DNA from 2 places in the Neorhizobium turbinariae genome. Region 1 is predicted to be linked to the other one. Evidence: riboswitches for the same ligand, from Rfam matches in the RefSeq annotation. Region 1 holds a riboswitch; the other holds the start of a gene.
The links. A riboswitch is a leader RNA that binds a small molecule or an ion and turns the genes downstream of it on or off. The one in region 1 is predicted to bind cobalamin.
Positions count from the first base shown of each region.

Region 2: linked by a shared signal. The riboswitch ahead of cobW (cobalamin biosynthesis protein CobW) and the one ahead of M0654_RS20035 ((2Fe-2S) ferredoxin domain-containing protein) in region 1 are both predicted to bind cobalamin.

Region 1 covers NZ_JALPRY010000025.1:29,208-33,110, reverse strand. The annotation lists gene M0654_RS20050 (CobW family GTP-binding protein) at 1-228, shown strand, start outside; gene M0654_RS20045 (Fur family transcriptional regulator) at 306-701, shown strand; gene M0654_RS20040 (GTP-binding protein) at 777-1,979, shown strand; cobalamin riboswitch at 2,022-2,213, shown strand; gene M0654_RS20035 ((2Fe-2S) ferredoxin domain-containing protein) at 2,274-3,110, shown strand; gene M0654_RS20030 (class I SAM-dependent methyltransferase) at 3,213-3,890, shown strand; gene M0654_RS20025 (ABC transporter substrate-binding protein) at 3,895-3,903, shown strand, end outside.
Region 2 covers NZ_JALPRY010000026.1:11,037-14,939, reverse strand. The annotation lists gene M0654_RS20380 (CbtA family protein) at 1-661, opposite strand, end outside; gene M0654_RS20375 (CbtB domain-containing protein) at 672-848, opposite strand; cobalamin riboswitch at 883-1,074, opposite strand; cobalamin riboswitch at 1,136-1,342, shown strand; gene M0654_RS22975 (DUF1636 family protein) at 1,300-1,839, shown strand; gene cobW (cobalamin biosynthesis protein CobW) at 1,836-2,873, shown strand; gene cobN (cobaltochelatase subunit CobN) at 2,890-3,903, shown strand, end outside.

The DNA of each region.
Region 1 (3,903 bases):
TTTGGACTGGATATGCTGCGAATGAAGGGCATAATCTCTTTTGACGGAGACGATGATCGTTTTGTTGTCCAGGCGGTCCATATGCTCCTAGAGGGCGATCACCAGCGCCCATGGAAGCAGAACGAAGAGCGGATCACGCGGCTTGTCTTCATTGGCCGTAACTTGCCCAGAGACATCATCAGCGACGGGTTCCAGAAATGCCGCGCTGTTCGACAGGCCGCTGAGTAGGTCCAGGATGCTTCGCCCAAGATGACGAACGCACTGAGACAGGACGGCGAGAATTCATGATGCAGTATGCAGCCCACATAGATGACCCGAAGTTGACGAAGAACCAGAGCCTGGTGCTTTCGGTGCTGCAGTCGTCCGATCAGCCGCTGAGTGCATATACCATCCTCGACCGTTTGCGCGACGATGGCCTGAAAGCGCCGCTTCAAATCTACCGAGCCCTCGATAAGCTGCTGGAGGCCGGTCGTATTCATCGACTTGAGAGCATGAATGCCTTTGTCGTCTGCTGTCATTCAAAGCACGGACAGATCCACCCGCGGATCACCGCTTTCGAGATCTGCGAGGGCTGCGGCAAGGTCAACGAGTTCCATGATTCCAGAATCGAAGATGCCTTGACTCGGCATGCGAGAGGCAGCGGCTTCAAGATCCGGGCCACCACCATCGAAGTTCACGGCCTCTGCGGCGACTGCCGCTAACGACCTATCACAAAGCGGGCCCAATGGCCTGCCTTACTAAAACGAATTGTTATGTTATATCATTTGGAGACAACAATGGATAAGCTTCTGGTCACCGTTCTGTCCGGCTTCCTTGGTGCAGGCAAGACCACACTCCTCAACCACATCCTTTCTAATCGCGAGGGAATGCGCGTCGCGCTCATCGTGAACGATATGAGCGAGGTTAATATCGACGCCGCGTTGATCAGGGACGGTGGCGCCAATCTGTCACGCACCCAGGAACAACTGGTCGAGATGACGAATGGCTGCATCTGCTGTACGCTGCGGGACGACCTTTTGAACGAGGTCCGGGCGCTCGCAGAACAGGGCCGCTTTGACTATCTGTTGATCGAGTCTACGGGGATCGCGGAGCCGCTGCCCGTTGCGGCGACCTTCGACTTTCGCGACGAGAATGGGCGAAGCCTTTCTGATGTTTCGAAGCTCGACACGATGGTTACCGTTGTCGATGCGGCAAACCTTTTGAAGGACTACAGCTCAGCCGATTTTCTTGCAGATCGGGGCGAGACGGCCGGCGACGGCGACAACAGGACGCTGGTCGATCTGCTCGTAGAACAGATCGAGTTCGCTGACGTGGTCATCCTCAACAAGATCAGCGCCGCCTCACCGGCCGAACGCGATGCTGCGCGCAAAATCATCATCAGCCTCAACCCGAGTGCCAAGCTTATCGAAGCCGATTGGGGAAAGGTGGACCTGAAGGAGGTGCTGGGCACCGGTCGTTTCGACTTTGCCAAAGCAGAGACCAAGCCGCTGTGGTTCAAGGAACTGCATGGTTTCAAGGACCATGTCCCGGAGACCGAAGAATATGGCATTCGCTCCTTCGTCTATCGCGCCAAGAAGCCGTTCGATCCGTTGAAGTTCCAAGCCTTCATCGATCGCTCCTGGCCGGGCGTCGTGCGAGCAAAGGGCTTCTTCTGGCTGGCGACGCGGCCCGATTATGTTGGCGAAATGAGTCAGGCAGGCGCGCTCGTGCGCACCCAGAAGATGGGTCGCTGGTGGACATCCGTGGCGAGAGAGCAGTGGCCGCGCGATCCGGGCTTCATTGACATGATGAAGCCCTATCTTGATCCGGTCTGGGGAGACCGTCGCCAGGAAATCGTCTTCATTGGTGCAGACCCGATGGACGAGGCGAAAATCCGTAGCGAGCTGAATGCCTGCCTGATCGACAGCCCGGTCTTCCTGCCAGAGCTATGGCGAAATCTGCCGGATCCTTTCGCTTCGTGGGAGCAGCGCGCCGCCTGACCTTGAGAGGAGCGGGCAAACGTTGACAGCCGTTGGGGACATTGTAGGTTGGGCAGGTCAAGGTTCTTCCGTCGGTGACGGAAGCTAAGAGGGAATCCGGTGCGATACCGGAGCTGTCCCGCAACTGTGAGCGGTGAGCCGTTCGCCCATTATGTCACTGGCACAAAAGCCGGGAAGACGGGCGACAGGCTTTGACCCGCGAGCCAGGAGACCTGCCTGACGAAAGAGAATTCCGTGGTCGGGGTGTGCCACAGGAATGACGACGTAGCTGCTTCCGAAGATTCGGAACCTGCTTTGCCGCCATTTTTGCTGCCTCCTCGGATGTTTGAGAGTGAGGCATTGAGCAACAAAATCCGTCCTGCCAACGGCACACGCAAGAGCGCGATCTTGCTGATTGCCAAATCGGCCTTCGCTGCCTCGCCGCACCGCGCGATGCAGCGCATGACTGATCTGGTCGCATCCTCGCAGTCGGGAACCCTTGTTCGCTTCGCCTTCACCGAGCAGGGCACGCCATCCCTCCATGAAGCCCTGAGCGCGTTGTTGGATGAGGAAGTCGACGAGATCTTTATCGTTCCGCTCGTCCTGCCTATGGAGCCGAGCTTCCACATCTGGCTGAAGAAATCGCTGACGCGATGGAAGAGCTCAGACGACCGGCCCTGGCCAGTTCTTTCCATTGCAAGGGACATCGCGTCCAGCGCGTTAATGGGGCAACTGCTGAACGATCTTCTGGCAACAGCGGATGAACTTCAGGTTCCCGCTCCTCACCCGCCTCCCCTCGAAGGCTCCTTGGTTCCTGCCCAAAAGCGTCGGGTGCTGGTCTGCGAAGGTGGAGCCTGCAACTTAGCCGGCGCAGACGCCATCTGGGGGCATCTGCGCAACCAGCAGGAACGCCTAAAGCTGCGCGTTATCGGCGATGGCACCATGACCGCCAAGTCCACCTGCCTTGGCCCCTGCAATTTGGCACCCGTTCTGCAGGTTTTTCCTGAGGGCACTTATTACGGCGGCGTCACCGAGCAAGCGGTGAACCGGATCATAACCGAACACCTGCTCGCCGGCCAGGTCGTCGAGGACTTCGCCTACCACCCAACAGGCCGCAAGCAGCGGCTTCGCAACCCATCGCTAACGAGCTGACGAGACCAGATTGCTTCAACATCCACTCGACATCGCGCAAAGAACAGTCAGATGGGGCGCTCAATCCCTTGACCCTTCCTGCACTTCGGGGATGCCACAGTGATGGATCGCGTTGCACCTACGACTGCTGCGGCAATGGCGGACCATTGGAATTCCCGTGCCTGGAGGTTCGACGGGGCGGCCTCGCACCGGCGCGATGCGGATGCATGGCGAACAGTCTTCAACGCAGCCCTGGGAGGGGCTCCGCTGGACGTCTTGGATCTTGGCTGCGGAACGGGAGCATGCGCGCTTTTAGCAGGCAGCCTTGGCCACCGGGTGACCGCAGTCGATGGATCAGCGGAGATGCTAGCTCATGCAAAAGCAGCAGCCACCGAGGCTAATCTATCCATCGAGTTCATCAACGCCACGATGGATGAGGCGGCGCTACCCACGGCTAGCGCCGAAATCGTCACGCTGCGCAACGTCCTGTGGACCCTTGAGAACCCGTCTGCGGCACTTACCCTGGCACGCAAGCTTCTGCGGCCGGGCGGGATACTTCTTGTCTCGGATGGGCTGTGGTTTCGCCACCGTGTCAATAACAGTCGCGACGTCTTTGGCGCGCATCTCCCTTTTTACAATGGCGTCCCCGAGGACGACGCCCGCGGCCTATTGGCGGGAGCCGGTTTCAGCGCGGTCGAAAGCTGGCGCGACCTGATCCCCGGCAACCTCTATGGCGCCGCCTACGACGATCCCGAAAAGCCCATAGCCTTTTTTATTCTCACCGCAATTTCTCCGGAGTAACTTCATGCACCAG
Region 2 (3,903 bases), on a different contig from region 1:
GCATCGCCCAGAAAAGCAGGCTTGTTGCGAAAACGGATGCTACAAAACGCGCATGCAATTCCAACGGAACCGCTGTTTCGTGAGTGTCGGGTAGGGGCGCGCCCCACAGATGAGGGGCAACAAGTGAAAGGATGCCCAACACAGCGAGGGTTGGCGCTTTGGTATAAGCGAGCAGACCCAGCCCCAGTGCGGTCAAAGCTACCGTCGCAAACCACCACAACTGCCGCGCGGCCAGATCGGCTGCAGGCATCCCGGGAAGTTCTGGCGGCAGTCCGAGCCCCGGCGCCAGGCTGAAGGCAAGGAAGCCGGCTAAGCCAAACATAAGCCCACTCCTCCACCCATTGAGCGTTCCCAGCGCCTCCGCCGCCGTCAACAGAATGAGAGCGAAGCCGATCCCAGCAAGCATGTTGGAAGCAGCCGTGTAAACGAAGCGCTCCGTGCCGTCGGCCGGCGTCCATCCCTCTTCTCCATGATCATGTGCAGGCGTACCCTCATCATGCGCATGGGAGTGGGAATGCCCAACCTCCTCGCCTTTGCCTTCAAAGGTTTCAGCGTGAATAATAAGTGGGATCGTGGCGTAGCTCTGCAGCACGGTAAGGATGAGCCCAGACACAAGCCCGGACACCACCGCCGCCAAGACGATGTTGCGAAACAAGTACATGTCGGCTTCCTCAGTGGCAGGGGAACGCGAGTGAATGACGCGAATCGTGCGCGGCGTTGTGAACAACCTCCATATGCGAGAAGCCTACGAACCCTATAACAAACATGCCGAGCATGGCCGTTATGCTAAGGGGAACAATCTTGGAAGCGGAGGCACCGAGTGCAATGGCTGCCGTCTTGGTCGTCATATCGTTTCCTTTCGCCCTCAACCCCGAGAGCATCTTCTTCACCAACGCGTCGGCAGGTCTCCTGGCTTGCGGATCACACGCTTTCTCCCGCCTTCCCAGATTTCTCCAGTGGCACTTGGGAGTAAAGCTCTCCGCTTACAGTTGCGGGGGCAGCCGCGGAATCGACTATCAGTCTCACCGCATTCCCTTTTCGTCCCGTTCGGACACCGACGATATCGGCACTATACTCTAATCGTCCTTGAGGGCAATCCGAATAGGAGAACGCATTGACACGACCCCATACGCGGGCTTACTGAAATGCTGACGGTTCCTTTCCGGCAACGGGAGGGACGAAAAGGGAATGCGGTGCGATTCAATTTGGATCAATGCCGCGGCTGCCCCCGCAACTGTAAGCGGATAGCTTCAGCCATAAGGCCACTGGGAGACACCCGGGAAGGCTGGTTTGAGAGCAATGACCCGCGAGCCAGGAGACCTGCCGTTGAGATGCTGTGCTTTGCCGGGCGGGGTGCTCCGGTGGAAGCGACGATCACGATGGCAGATCCGTAAGTGCGAGTCTGCCTCCGCGCCCCACATTCAGTTGAGTTGGAACGCGGCATTGATCAACGATCAGCCTAACATTGAACCCGATGTAACGATCTTCGTGTGCACAAACTGCCGTGCAGGGTCCGAGGATGACTCGCGGCCCGGGATCGGACTGATCCACGCGCTGCGACAGGCAACTGCACATCTGCCACTTTCGGTGAAGCCTGTGACCTGCCTCGCCAACTGCGAGAAAAGTCCGAGCGCAGCCTTCAGGCACCGCTCCGGATGGTCTTACGTGTTCGGTCACCTTGCCCTTGGGAACGTTGATGACATCGTCCATGGCGCCATGATGCTCGCTCAGGATGAACGCGGCTTTCTGCCCTTGCGCGGTCGGCCCTCCTGTCTCCGCGGCAAAGGTATGACAGCTCGCATCCCTCCTTTCCATCATCATGAGGACTTGCCCCAATGACCATCGATGTTGATCGTGTGCCGTGTACAGTCGTGACCGGTTTCCTTGGAGCGGGAAAGACAACGCTTATTCGACACCTCATGGAGAAGCTCCCAGGTAAGCGCGTTGCCATCATTGTCAACGAGTTCGGCGACGTTGGGATCGATGGCGAGGTCTTGAAGGGCTGCGCCATCGAAAGCTGCCCCGACGAAAACATTATCGAACTCGCGAATGGCTGCATCTGCTGCACGGTAGCAGATGACTTCGTACCGGCGATCAACCAGATCTTATCCCTCAGACCCCGCGTAGATCACATCCTAATCGAGACGTCTGGACTTGCTCTGCCGAAGCCGCTCGTTCAGGCCTTCAATTGGCCTGCAGTGAAAGCCCGTGTTACGGTGGACGCCGTTGTGGCCGTCGTGGACGGGGTTGCTTTGGCTGAAGGGCGCGTTGCCAGTGATCACGACGCTCTTGAAGCACAGCGCCAGGCCGACGGGTCCATCGATCACGACGATCCAGTCGAAGAAGTCTTCGATGACCAAATCGCCTGCGCCGACCTGATTGTGCTTACCAAAACCGACCTGCTCGATCTGGGCGCCCTTACAAGGGCAAAGTCGCGCGTGGCGGCACACCTGCCCCGCGCCGTGAAGATCGTTGCGTCCGCCCATGGTTCGATCGATCCAGGCGTTCTTGTCGGACTGGAACTGGCGGTTGAGGATGATATCGAGAGCCGCAGGACACATCACGATGATGAACTTGATCACGACCACGATGACTTCGAGAGCTTCGTGTTGGATCTGCCTGCAGTTGCCGATGCAGAGGATCTTGCCAAGCGGATCGCCGAGACTGCAGAGGCAAAGGGCGTGTTGCGCGTGAAGGGTTTCGTAAACGTCGCGAACAAGCCGATGCGCTTGCAGGTTCAGGCGGTAGGCTCACGCGTCAACCACTATTTCGATCGCGTTTGGGCGCCTGGGGAAACGCGCCAAACGCGGCTCGTCGTGATCGGTGAAAGAGGCATCGACCGTTCTGCAATCGAGAGAATGCTGGCGGCCTGAAGGCCAGAATGACATTATGCACATACTTGCTACCACATCGTCGTCACTTGACGACCTCATCGAGCCGGTTGACCTGAAACAGGCACCGGCTGATGTGGTGGTCCTGTCCTTCTCGCCCAGCGATCTCAACAGCATCACCTCTGCCTGGCCCGCGAGCGGCGCCACATCTATCAGCACGGCAAACCTCAACGATCTCCGCCACCCGATGTCGGTTGACTTGTGGCTGGACAAGACGGCAGTCCATGCCAAGCTGATCTTGGTGCGCATCTTGGGTGGCTTTGATCGGTGGCAGTATGGTGTGGAGCAACTTGCAACTCTCGCTAGAACCAGAAATATCAAGCTGGCACTTCTGCCCGGCGAATGCAGTGTTCGGGACGATCGTCTTGCAGCGGCATCCACCGTTAACGCAGATCAACTGGCTGCCATCCTTGCCTGCTTCCGTCAGGGCGGGCGCAATAACATGCTACTGCTGGCAGGCCATCTGGACGCGCTCGCACGTGATCAGGTGATTGACCTTGTTCCTGCGCAAGAAGTACCCAAGAGCGGGTTCTATCACCCGGGCACGGGTATAGTAGCGCTTGACTCGCTACTGGCCAATCAGCCCTGCTCCGCTCCGCGGTTGCCAATTCTCTTCTATCGGTCGATGCTGCTCGCCGATGATGTGTCTCCGATCGACAAACTGTTCGAGTGCCTAGCCGCACGCGGCTTTGTTCCCATACCGTTGTTCCTCGGCAGTTTGAAGGATCCAGAATGTCTTGACTTCGTCCAGACAGCTATGGAGGCGATCGATCCTGCGGCCATCTTGTCGACCACGGCCTTTGCCGCGGGAGCGGACGTGAATAACGACACTATTTTCGATATCTGTGGCGCACCTGTGTTCCAGATTGTCGTCGCAACGACGCCACGGGACGCGTGGTCGAGTAATGAACGCGGCCTTGGACCATCCGACCTCGCCATGCACGTCTTCCTCCCGGAATTGGACGGCAGGATTCTCGCCGGTGCCATCTCTTTCAAACAAGGTACCGAGTTG